DNA from 2 places in the Faecousia sp. genome. Region 2 is predicted to be linked to the other one. Evidence: predicted binding sites of a transcription regulator. Region 2 holds the regulator's gene; the other holds the start of a gene.

Region 1 (6,444 bases), on a different contig from region 2:
TGCCATGCCGACGCCGAGCAGCGTGCACAGCGCGATGCGGCAGAAGCGGCGGAAAAAGCGCTTCCAGCCGTCCCAGCGGCAGATGCACCAGACAAAGAAGCTCAGCCCGACAAAGATGCAGCAGAAAAACGAAAGATAGTAGTTGCACAGCAGCGAGAGTGCCAGCGCCAGCGTATACAGGCGGAAGCGGCCCTCGCGCAGCAGGCTGACCATGCCCGCCAGCATCAGCGGCAGGAGAGCCAGCGCATCGAGCCAGATGATGTTCCAATAGTAGCCCGCCACAAAGGAGCACAGGGCGTACATCATGGAAAACGGCACGAGCGCAGGCTCGTTTCGGCGGAACGCCGTCCGCAGGAAGACGGCGAAGAACAGACCGGCCAGTCCGATCTTCGTCAGAACGAGCAGCGCGAAGAATTCCCGCAGCAGCGACGCCGGGACCAGCACGGACAAAAGATAGAGGGGACTGGAGAGGTAGTAGGCATACAGCGGCAGGTAGCCGATGCCCATGCCTGCCTCGCGCAGGTACTGCAGCGAGCCGCCGGAGCGGAGCTTTTCCCGGAACGAGACGAAGAAGGGGTAATACTGATGCCACATGTCGTGCGCCAGCACCTGCCGGTCACCGAACGGCCACAGGCCGCCGAGTATGAAGCACAGCAGCATCACGCCGAATGGCACGGCGAACGACAGGGCGAGATAGCGGCGCTTCCGCCGCGTGCGGTCAATTTTCTGCATGGGAGGGCCTCCTTTGCGCCATGCGGCGGAGAAGTTGGGGGATGGTCGCCTCGAAGCTCACGCCGTACCAGCGGGCGTCCGGTTCGCGCCGGGTCTCGGCGATGGTGTCCGCAACGTAGGCGGAGGCCAGCTCCATGGCATCGTGCACGCTCCAGCCGAGCGTCAGCGCGCCTGCGCAGGTGCTGGCGAACAGGTCGCCCGTGCCGTAGAACACGGCGGGAACATACGGTGCGCTGCACTGCGATACCGCGCCCGCGGCATCCATGCACGCCACGCCGACGCGGCCCGGCTCCGTCCGGACGCCGGTCAGGATGGCCGTGCGCGCTCCGAGCGCGAGCAGCCGCTCCAGGAGCGTGCGGATGTAGCTGTCGTCATGCGTCTCTCGGTATTCCAGCCCGGTCAGCAGGCAGGCCTCCGTGATGTTCGGCGTGATGAGGTCAGCCTGCGCGCAGAGCGTGCGGAGCACGGCGGGGAAGTCCGGCTCCAGCCCGGCATACAGCGCGCCGTGGTCGGCCATGACAGGGTCCACGAGCCGCATGGCGGGGAAGCGCGTGAAGAAGTCGAGCGCCTGCTCCACCTGAGCCCTGCCGCCGAGATAGCCGGTGTAGATCATGTCGAACTGCAGGCCAAGCTGCTGCCAGTGGTCCGCGACCGGCGTGAGCGAGAGCGGCTCATAGCGGAAGCCCTCGAAGGCGGTGTGCGCCGAGAGAACGGCCGTCGGCAGCACGGCGCATTCCAGCCCCATGGCGGAGAGCACCGGCAGCGCAACGGTCAGCGAGCATTTTCCGATGCAGGACAGGTCCTGCATGGTGACGATTCGTTTCATAATCATGACTCCAGAGCGTAAGTTCATATTCATTATAACGCGCTTTTGCCGGAAAGGAAAGCCCTGCTGCGAAAAAAGGCATTCCGGCCCGTTAAAAAGTTTTTTGGAAAATATTGTGGTTAGGACTTGAAATAACCACAAGATATAGTATAATAGGGGTGCGTGAACGACGACCGGATGCTGCACTGCCTCAAAAAATGCGCAGCAGGAAACGGCCGGGATCGTTCTGAAAGGATCGAGAATTCGGAGTAACACAGAGAAACGGGCAAAGCCCAGGGAGAGAATACCATGAAGATCATCAAGAGAAACGGAGCGGAAGAGACGTTCCGCATCGAAAAAATCGTCGTGGCCATCACAAAGGCCAACAATGCGGCCGAGGAGGCCGAGCGCCTGACGCCGCTGCAGATCGACCGCATCGCGCAGGCCGTCGAGATCCGCTGCGAGGAAATGAACCGCAGCCTGTCCGTCGAGGAGATCCAGGACCTCGTCGAGGACCAGATCATGGCGCACGGGGCCTTCGAGGTCGCCAAGCGCTATATCACCTATCGCTATACCCGCAGCCTTGTCCGCCAGTCCAACACGACGGACGACCGCATCCTGTCCCTCATCGAATGCAACAACGAGGAGGTCAAGCAGGAGAACGCCAACAAGAACCCGACCATCAACGCCGTGCAGCGCGACTATATGGCGGGCGAGGTCTCGAAGGACATCACGCGCCGCATCCTGCTGCCGCGCGACATCGTCGAGGCGCATGAGGCCGGTATCATCCACTTCCACGATGCGGATTACTATGCCCAGCATATGCACAACTGCGACCTCGTCAATCTCGAGGACATGCTGCAGAACGGCACGGTCATTTCCGGCACGCTCATCGAAAAGCCGCATTCCTTCTCTACGGCCTGCAACATCGCCACGCAGATCATCGCGCAGATCGCCTCGAACCAGTATGGCGGCCAGTCCATCTCTCTGACGCATCTGGCCCCATTCGTGGACGTCAGCCGCCGGAAGATCCGCGAGAGTGTGGTGCGCGAGATCCGTGAGCTCGGAGCCGAGGCCGCGGAGGAGCGTATTTCCAAGATCGTCGAGGAGCGCCTGCGCGAGGAGATCAAGCGCGGCGTGCAGACCATCCAGTATCAGGTCGTCACGCTCATGACGACGAACGGCCAGGCGCCGTTCATCACGGTGTTCATGTACCTCGGCGAGGCGCGTAATCCGCAGGAGAAGCACGATCTGGCCATCATCATCGAGGAGACGCTCCGTCAGCGCTATCAGGGCGTGAAGAATGAGAAGGGCGTCTGGATCACCCCGGCCTTCCCGAAGCTCATCTATGTGCTCGAGGAGGACAACATCCACGAGGATTCGAAGTATTTCTACCTGACGCGGCTGGCTGCGGAGTGCACGGCGCGCCGCATGGTGCCGGACTATATCTCCGAGAAGAAAATGCGCGAGCTCAAGCTCTCAAAGGGCGAGACGCCGGGCAACGGCGATGTCTACACCTGCATGGGCTGCCGCAGCTTCCTGACGCCGGATTCCTCCGGCAACGGCTGGGACAACGTGGCCAATGCCGGGAACTATGAGCCGGGCAAGCCGAAGTATTACGGCCGCTTCAACCAGGGCGTCGTGACGCTGAACCTTGTCGATGTGGCGCTGTCCTCCGGCAAGGAAATGGACAAGTTCTGGAAAATTTTCGACGAGCGGCTGGATTTGTGCTACCGCGCGCTGATGTGCCGTCACGAGCGCCTGAAGGGCACGCTGTCCGACGCGGCCCCCATCCTGTGGCAGTATGGCGCGCTGGCGCGCCTGCCGAAGGGCGAGCCCATCGACAAGCTGCTCTACAACGGCTATTCGACCATCTCGCTCGGCTATGCGGGCCTGTATGAGTGCGTGAAGTATATGACGGGCAAGTCCCACACCGATCCCTCGGCGACGCCGTTTGCGCTGGATGTTATGCGCTATCTGAACGCGGCCTGCGCCAAGTGGCGCGCGGAGACGCACATCGACTTCAGCCTCTATGGCACGCCGCTGGAATCCACGACCTACAAATTTGCCAAGTGCCTGCAGAAGCGCTTTGGCATCGTCCCCGGCGTGACGGACAAGAGCTATATCACGAACTCCTATCACATCCATGTGACGGAGAAGATCAACGCCTTCGACAAGCTGGCCTTTGAGTCGCAGTTCCAGGCCCTTTCGCCCGGCGGCGCCATCAGCTATGTCGAGGTGCCGGATATGCAGAACAACATCGACGCCGTGCTCGAGGTCATGAAGTTCATCTACGACAACATCATGTATGCCGAGCTGAACACGAAGTCCGACTATTGCCAGGTCTGCGGCTACGACGGCGAGATCGAGGTGCTGGAGGACACGGATGGCAAGCTCGTCTGGACCTGCCCGAACTGCGGCAACACCGACCAGAGCAAGATGAATGTCGCCCGCCGCACCTGCGGCTACATCGGCACGCAGTTCTGGAATCAGGGCAGAACGCAGGAGATCAAGGAACGCGTGCTGCACCTGTAAGACGTGCTTCTGTGCCCAAAGTTCCAATATTCCGGGTGGGGCTGCTGTTAACGGCAGCCCCACCGATATTTCGGGAGGAAAAACCATGTTCGGCGATCTGCATATCCATATGATCCTCGACGGCGTGTATTATCGCGCCGCCATCGACGCGCAGAAGGAGCATCCGCTTGACGGCCTCGTCCGCGCGCGGCTGTCTGATTATCAGGCGCGCGGGGTCTGCCTCCTGCGCGACGGCGGGGACGCCTGGGGCGTCAGCCTGCGGGCGCGGGAGCTGGCGGGGGAATACGGCATCGATTACCGCAGTCCAGCCTTTCCCATCTACCGCCGCGGGCACTATGGGGCCTTCATCGGCCGCGGCTTCGACACGGAGGACGAATACCGCGCCCTGCTGGACGAGGCAGGGGAGAAGCGGGCGGACTTCATCAAGCTCATGATCTCCGGCCTCATCGATTTTGACCACTTCGGCGTCCTGACGGAGCCGGGCCCGGAGCCGCAGGACATCCGCCGGATGATCGAGCTGGCCCACGCGGCCGGATTTGCCGTTATGGCGCATGCGAACGGCGACCGCGCCGTTACGGCGGCCCTGCAGGCGGGGGTGGACTCCATCGAGCACGGGGCCTACCTCTCTGAGAGCGTGCTGCTCCGCATGGCGCAGCAGCGCACGCTGTGGGTGCCGACGCTCTCGACCATCGGGAACCTGATCGGCAGCGGGCGCTATCCCGATGCCGTGCTGAAGCGCCTGCTCGCCCAGCAGCAGGAGGCCGTCCGCTTTGTCGCGGCGCACGGCGGCCGCATCGGCCTCGGCAGCGATGCCGGGGCGTGGCATGTGATGCACGGGCAGGCCATTTCGGACGAGCTCGGGTATCTCACTGCGGCGCTCGGCCCACGCGCGGAGCCGCTTCTGCTGGAGGCCGAAGCGTACGCTTCTGTTACATTCTGCCGAAAGTGACCGTTGATTTGCCGAAATTTCTCCGATATAATAATGAAAAATGCCAAAAGGAGAGAGAACGGTATGCAATATGTGCTTTTTAATCCGCAGGCCGGAAACGGCAGCGGTGCGCAGCAGGCACGCGCTCTGGACGCGCGCTTCCCGGAGGAGACGTTTTCCTATACCGATATGACAACGATCAGCGACTATGCGGCCTGGCTCGGCACGCTCCCGGCGGATGCGTCCCTTATCATCGCGGGCGGCGACGGCACGCTGAACCGCTTTCTCAACGACACGGACGGCATGGCCCTCCCGGAGAAGCTCTATTATTTCGCCACCGGCAGCGGAAACGACTTCCTGCATGACCTTGGCCTTGAGAAGGGCGCGGACCCGGTCCCCGTGACGCAGTATCTGCGCGATCTGCCCACGGTCACGGTGAACGGAAAGCACTGGCGCTTCCTCAACGGCATCGGCTACGGCATTGACGGCTACTGCTGCGAGGTCGGCGACGCTCTGCGCGGCAAGTCCGACAAGCCCGTGAATTATACGGCCATCGCCATCAAGGGCCTGCTGTTTCACTTCCACCCGGCTAACGCCGAGGTCACGGTCGACGGCAAGACGAAGCGCTATCGCCGCGTCTGGCTCGCGCCAACGATGAACGGCCGCTTTTACGGCGGCGGCATGATGGTCACGCCGGACCAGCATCGCGGCAATGCTGAGGGCAAGGTCAGCGTGTGCGTCATGCACGGCAGCGGCAAGATCAAGACGCTGGCGGTGTTCCCGTCCATTTTCAAGGGCGGCCATGTGAAGCACACGGAAATGGTCGAGATCCTGACAGGCCATGACATCGAGGTGCGCTTTGACCGCCCCTGTGCGCTGCAGATCGACGGCGAGACCATCCGGAATGTGACTTCCTACAGCGTCCACGCGGGCGTCCCTGCGCGGGTCTGACAGAAAAAACGGCCGGAGTATGTATTCCTCCAGCCGACGGTGTGTCAAAAAAGCCTCGCAGAGTTCGCCGCCCGCAGGCGGCGAATCAAATCGGATCATTTTCTCCGGCGGCGTGTACGTCGGAGAAAATACTGCGCAGTCCGCCGGTGTGCGGATCGTCCGGCAAAGGCGGACGATCGTGCGCGCAGCGGACTGTAGTCCCTTTGTATGGAAAGCCCAAAGGGCTTTCCATACAGTTAATTGGCCGGAGCGCTCAGCGCTCCGGCCGTTTTATGTGGGTTTTACTGCTTCGTGAAGACCATGGGGAACAGATCGCCCAGCATCTCGCTGAGAGACTGCAGGTCCATCGCGTCGCCCGTGACGGACGTGAAGGTCAGCTTGCCGCCCTCGAGCGTGTAGGAAACATAGTCCTCTTCGGAGAAGTCGGCTTCCTGCTCCTCAAAATAGAGCTTGCCGTCAGCTGCCTTATAGACGCCGGACTCCTCGTCCTCTT
Region 2 (6,444 bases):
GGCCCGTAAAACTCCAGTGCCAGCTGCATCGCTGCCTCGTCCGAATCCGCCAGCCTGCGGAAGATCGCCGCCATATACTGCAGCGGCCCGCCCGCCAGATAGTCCTGATACAGCTGCGCGAGCTTCGGCTCGCGGTATTGCTCCAGCGTCAGCATCCGGCGGAAATTCGCGGCAAACGGCTCCTTCGTCCAGTGGTCGAACTGCGCCTCGCTGTAGGCGCGGATCTTGCCGACCGGCGTATGGAGATAGGCCTCCGCAAAGCCGTCCGGCTCTGTCTCCGGCATCTCATATTCCGCTGCGCGGGCATAGTCCATTTCGTTCATTCGCTCCACGATCCGGTCCAGAATTTCCTGCTTGCTGCGATAGTGCTTATACAAAGCGCCCTTTGTGATGCCGAGCTGCTTTGCGATGTCGCTCATAGAGGTCCCCAGATATCCACTCTGCGCGAACAGCTCCAGTGAGACCTCCAGAATGCGCTCTTTGGTATTGCCTGCCATGTACGCTCCCCTTTCATAACCGTTCGGTCACATTTTTATTATAGTAACCAATCGGTCACTTGTCAAGCACAATTTTGCGAAGGCTTGCCGCGCGGCTGCATTTTCCCTGCCGGAATTTGCTTTTTGGGCTGAAAAGGTGTATAATAAGAAACCAACCGTTGGAAAGGAGGCGGTCGTATGGGCCCCATTGCCGTATTTGATTCCGGTGTCGGCGGACTGAGCGTCCTGCGGGAGCTGGTCGCGCAGATGCCGAGCGAGCATTTTCTCTACTTCGGCGACTCGGCCAACGCGCCCTATGGCACGCGCCCGACCGCAGAAATTCGTTCTCTGACGCTCGCCCATGCCGAGCGCCTGTTTGACCGGGGCGCAAAGGCCCTTGTCGTGGCCTGCAACACGGCGACATCCGCCGCCATCGGTGCGCTGCGTGCCCGCTGGCCGGATCGGGTCATCATCGGCATTGAGCCTGCGCTCAAGCTGGCCGTTTCGCGCCATCCCGGCGGCTGCATCGGCGTGCTGGCCACGGAGGCCACGCTCCGCGAGGAGAAATTTGCCGCCCTGCTGCAGCGCTGCGCCGAGAACTGCCATATTTTGAAATGCCCCTGTCCGGAGCTGGTGGAGTTCGTCGAGCGCGGTGAGCTGACCGGTCCCGCACTGGAGCGCTGCCTTGCTGCACGGCTTGCCCCGGTGCTTGCCGCCGGGCCGGACGCCCTTGTGCTGGGCTGCACCCACTTTCCCTTCGCCGCCGGAGCCATCCGCCGTGTGGTGGGGCCGGACGTCGAGCTGCTGGACGGCAGCGCGGGCACGGCGCGCGAGACAAAGCGCCGCCTGCTGGACGCGGGGCTGCTGGTGCAGCAGGGCGAGGGCAGCGTGACGATCGAAAACAGCCTGGATTCCCCCGCCATTCTGGCGCTGTCGCGGCAGCTGCTGCACGCGCCGATCTTCCCCGGGCGGGAAAGTTTCGACAAATAGCGACTTGTTCTCCAACTTTTCGTCCGGTGTTTTTCTGCCCGTTGTCGAATAATGAAAGGAAAAGCGAAGTTTTCGACTGATTTCTTCCTTTCGTTGTCGGAATATGCAGAAATTTCACCGTAGCGCGCAGGTCGGTTCTGTGGTTCAATAGGAACCGGAGGTGGTCCCATGAAACACAGAACGCTGATCGGCCGCGCCGGGGTGCGCTGCGCGGACGGACGCCGCGCCCGGCTGGACTATTATCTGCTGCGCTCGGGCGGGCGCTTCGGGCTGGAGGTCCGCATGCGCCGCGGGCAGGAGCGCTGCCGCGCCTGCCTGCCGGAGCTCTCGCCCACGCCGCGCGAGGCGCTGCAGCTCGGCCGCACACTGCACCGCTGGACGGTCACGCCCTGCGCCGTGCGGGACGTGCTGGAGGAGCTTCTGTCCCGCTGACGCAAAAAAGCAATGGACAAATTTGACAGGATTTGATAAACTAAAAGAAACGAAACAAAAGGGGAAAATTGCCATGAAATGTCCCTATTGCAGCTATCCCGAGAGCAAGGTCGTCGATTCGCGCCACTCGGACGACGGCCTGAGCATCCGCCGCCGCCGTGAATGCCTGCAGTGCCAGCGGCGCTTCACGACCTATGAGACCGTCGAGAGTCTGCCCATCGTGGTGGTGAAGAAGGACGGCAGCCGCCAGTCCTTTGACCGTAACAAGATCCTCAACGGCATGCTCCGCGCGTGCGAAAAGCGCCCGGTCAGTCTGGCCGCGCTGGAGACGGCCGCGCTGGACATCGAGCAGATCCTGCAGAACTCCCTCGAGCGCGAGGTCAGCACCGGCCAGATCGGCGAGCTGGTCATGGAGCGGCTCAAGCCGCTCGACGAGGTCGCCTATGTCCGCTTTGCCTCGGTTTACCGCCAGTTCAAGGATATCAACAGCTTCATGCGCGAGCTGAACAAAATTCTCGAGGAAAAGTGAGGCGCAGAACTTGCTTCCTTATCTGGAAACATATGGAAATTCCGGACGAAGCCGCGGGAAAAGTTGCATTTTCTGCAAAAAAACGTTGACAAAACGCGTTCTCTGCGCTATGATTACGGTAATTAAAGAAAATCCGGCGGTTTGTCCTTTGACGCGCCTCTCCTGCGCATCCGCGCCGCCGTTCGCATTCTGAAGGGGGAATTCCAGATGAAGCAGTATCAGAAGCCCGAGGTATTTTACGAAAATTTTGTGCTGGCCGAGCATATTGCGTTGTGCGCCAATAAGCTCGGATACAATGACATTGCTGTTTGCACTGTTACTGATGGTCGCGAAGTAGACGATGGAATTATCACGGGTGCTTTTACAGAGGCGAACAACAACTGCGAAGTGAAAATGAATTTTTATTGTTATACCAACAGCACGCTCTCCTCGATGCTCTTTAATTCCTGATCAATCCGTGGAATCGATCTCTTTCTCCATCGCAGGCTGTGAGATCCGCCTGCTGATGCCGTTCCGGCCGGAGGTCACGCGCGGCTTCCAGCCCTTCCTCTGTGCGCCCGGCGAAGCACCCCTGACTGTCTCGCTGCTGCCCGTGCAGGCTCTGCCCGAGGTCCGCGGCCGCGAGCTTCTGCGAAATTATGCCTTTGCCGTCTTCCGAACGGAGGACGGCTTTTTTCGCGTCTTCCACGACCGGCGCGAGGGCGACCGGCCCTACGCCGTCGGCCACCTGGAGCAGGACGGGCGCGAGACCATCGAATATCTGGAGGCCGACCGGGGCTTTTTCTCCGAGACGGCCAACTGCTTCTCCCACATTGCCCTCGAGGCCCTGCTGCTGCAGCGGGACGCCATGATCCTGCACGCCTCGTTCGTCTCCACGCGCTACGGCGGGCTGCTGTTCTCCGGCGTATCCGGCATCGGCAAGTCCACGCAGGCGGACCTCTGGCAGCGCTATGAGGGCGCGGAGCTCCTTAACGGCGACCGCACCGTGCTGCGCCGCATGGACGGCGTGTGGACGGCCTTCGGCTCGCCATACGCCGGGTCCTCGAACTGCTTTGTAAACGAGAGCCGCCCCGTGCGCGCCATCGTCCTGCTGTCGCAGGGCAGCGCGTGCTCGCTGCGCCGCCTCTCCCCCGCCGCCGCGTTCCGCGGCCTGTATGCGGGAATGACCGTCAACCTATGGGACGACCGCTATGTCGCGCGGGTCTGCGACCTGCTGGCGGCGCTGGACGTTCCCGTTTACGCCCTGACCTGTACGCCCGACCGCGCCGCGGTCGACTGCCTGAAAGCGGAGTTGGAACATGAAACAGCCTGAACGCTATGTTGAACCACGCCTGACACAGTATCTTTTTGACCGCGCCAGCCGCACACTCACGCCGCTGAGCGGTACCTTTGAGCTTTCGCCGGTGTGCAACCTCGCCTGCAAGATGTGCTATGTGCGTAAGACGCCCGCCGAGGTTGCCGCCTCGCCGCGCCCGCCCGTCGGGCTGATCCAGTGGCTGTCCATCGCCGAGCAGGCGCGTGACGCAGGTATGCTCTATCTGCTGCTGACCGGCGGCGAGCCGTTCCTGTGGCAGGACTTCTGGCCGCTTTACGAGCGGCTGAGCACGATGGGCTTCCTCATCTCCATCAACTCCAACGGCACCCTGCTGGATGAGGCCCGCGTGGCCCGGCTGGCCGAGCATCCGCCCACACGCATCAACATCACGCTCTATGGCGCGGGCAATGAGACCTACGAAGCCCTGTGCGGCCGCAGCGGTATGTTTGACCGCGTGGACCGCGCCATCACCCTGCTGCGGCAGGCAGGCATCCTCGTCAAGCTCAACTGCTCCCTCACGCCGCACAACGCGGGCGATCTGGAGCGCATCGTAGGCTACGCCGCCGAACGGGACCTCATCCTTGAGGTCAACACCTATATGTTCCCCCCGCTGCGCCGCGACCCGGCCATGGTCGGGCGGAACGACCGCTTCAGCCCGGCGGAAACGGCACACTATCACATGGAGCGCTACCGCCTGCAGCGCGGCGAGGAGGACTTCACCCGCTTCCTGCAGAACATCCTGCGCGGCATCGCCCCGCCCCCCGGTCTGGACGAGGACTGCGTCGACCCCGTAGACGGCACGATCTCCTGCCGCGCGGGCAACGCCTCGTTCTGGGTGACGTGGGACGGCTGGCTGACACCCTGCGGCATGATGCCGAAGCCGCGCATCGAGCTGAAGGGCAAGCCTTTCCGCGAGGCCTGGAGCGAGCTGACGCGCGTCAGCTCGGCCCAACGTCTCTCCGGCACCTGCACCGGCTGCCAGAACCGGCACATCTGCCACTCCTGCGCCGCCATGGCCATGGCCGAGACGGGAAGCGTCTCCGGCATTCCGAAATATCTGTGCGAAATGGTCTGGGCCATGCGCACGGAGGCCGCGCGGCTGCTGGCCGAGCGACAAAAACCAACAACATAGCCTTTCGCCCCCGGCAGGAAATCCTGCCGGGGGCGAATTTTGTCGTATGGGCGCGGATCAGGTCGTTTCGTTCTTCAGGGCATCAACGGGATTGTCGCGCTTGATCTTGCGCATGGCATACATCATTGAGAGAAACACAACGAGGAACACCATGACCGACGCGATGAGCACAGCCGTCCAGTCCAGCCGGAAGTACGACGCGCCGATGAAAGAGGCGGAGCGATACATCAGGAAGGCCAGCGCAACCGACAGCGGCAGGCCGATGAGCAGGGCCCGCGTGCCGTAGAGCAGGCACTCATAGCAGATCATGCGGTTCAGGCCGCCGCGCGTCATACCGGCCGAGCGCAGCATCGCAAAGTCCCGGCGGCGGAGCAGCACGTTCGTCGTCGTGGTGTTGAAGACGTTCGCCACGCAGATGAGTGACATCAGCGTGATAAAGCCATAGGCGAACACGCGCACCACGATAAGGGCATTCTCCGCGTCGCGGTACTCCTCCCGTGCGTCATAGAGGTTGCCCTCCGTATAGGTCTCGCCGGAGGCGTTCACGACCTCCTCCAGGCTCTTCTGGGCCTGCTTCGCGTCATCCGTCACCAGCATCAGCGAGCCGGTGTTCCGGGCAATGCCCTTGGCCATGGAGAACGGATAGTACAGCACGAGGCTGTCAGAGCCGCTGTTCGTCAGCTGCGTCTCCGTCCGGCCAACAATTGCAATCCCATCGCCGAACGACGCCGGGCGCGGCTGATAGGTCTGCTTCGTCTCGTTGTAATAGTAGCTGACATAGCCGCCGTCTTCGTAAGCGGTATAGACGTATTTCGAGCCGTCCTCGAGGCTGTCCGCGCTGAACGTGCGCAGCGCCGTGACGCCGTCGTTCAGTACGCGGCCGGTATAGCTCAGGAGGTTGTTCTCGTCATAATAGGTCACGCTTGCGTGGTCGCAGACGATCGCGCCGGGCGCGGCATCATACTCCGCGCGCGTCATGCCGATAGAGGCGAGGATGGCGTTGAACGTCTCGTCATCGAGGTAGCAGGCGGAATAGCTCCGCGCTTTCTCGGTTCCGGCGCCGGATTTCTCCAGAATATTCCGGTAACCGCTGGCAAATTCATTCCTGTCCAGCACATAGTCGCCGTTGTCACAGGAGGCAAACCACACCTTCTCGACGCCATCCGCCGCCCGCAGGGCGGGCAGCATGGCAACATCCTTCTCCCCTTCGCCCGTGGAATAGGACAGGTCATAGGGCGGCAGGTTGACGCTCTCGGTCACGCTCTCCGTCAGGTACATGCCATAGGTACTCGCCGAGACGAACAGCAGCACACTCATGGCAAGGGAGAAGATCGTAGCACGGTACTTTTTACGGCTGCGGTGGAAATAGCGGCTGGAAAGCAGGCCCGGCAGGCCGAACAGGCGGTAGCTCAGGCGGCCGGAGCCGCCGTGTTTTGCCGCCGCGCGCACGTCGCGGCTCTGGCGGATGGCCTCAATGGGCGAAATGCGCATGGCACGCCGCGCCGGGATCTGCGCCGAGAGGAAAACCGTCGCCAGCGCGATCAGGGCCGCCGCCAACAGGGTCAGCGGC

Evidence for each region. Region 2 encodes NrdR, which represses ribonucleotide reductase genes. Its sites were predicted from a motif close to CACNANATNTNGTG; they were not measured.
Region 1: the regulator NrdR is predicted to act here: its motif matches at 1,695-1,708, upstream of nrdD (anaerobic ribonucleoside-triphosphate reductase).

Annotation. Positions count from the first base shown of each region.
Region 1 covers NZ_DBFZUT010000033.1:10,158-16,601, forward strand. Annotated here, with positions in the region: gene ACMKFF_RS03905 (YfhO family protein) at 1-732, opposite strand, end outside; gene ACMKFF_RS03910 (pyridoxamine kinase) at 719-1,558, opposite strand; gene nrdD (anaerobic ribonucleoside-triphosphate reductase) at 1,847-4,072, shown strand; gene ACMKFF_RS03920 (amidohydrolase family protein) at 4,158-5,021, shown strand; gene ACMKFF_RS03925 (diacylglycerol/lipid kinase family protein) at 5,085-5,951, shown strand; gene ACMKFF_RS03930 (hypothetical protein) at 6,233-6,444, opposite strand, start outside.
Region 2 covers NZ_DBFZUT010000050.1:25,183-31,626, reverse strand. Annotated here, with positions in the region: gene ACMKFF_RS05485 (TetR/AcrR family transcriptional regulator) at 1-497, opposite strand, end outside; gene murI (glutamate racemase) at 675-1,466, shown strand; gene ACMKFF_RS05475 (DUF6514 family protein) at 1,635-1,898, shown strand; gene nrdR (transcriptional regulator NrdR) at 1,972-2,427, shown strand; gene ACMKFF_RS05465 (hypothetical protein) at 2,635-2,877, shown strand; gene ACMKFF_RS05460 (hypothetical protein) at 2,885-3,739, shown strand; gene ACMKFF_RS05455 (radical SAM/SPASM domain-containing protein) at 3,726-4,874, shown strand; gene ACMKFF_RS05450 (ABC transporter permease) at 4,932-6,444, opposite strand, start outside.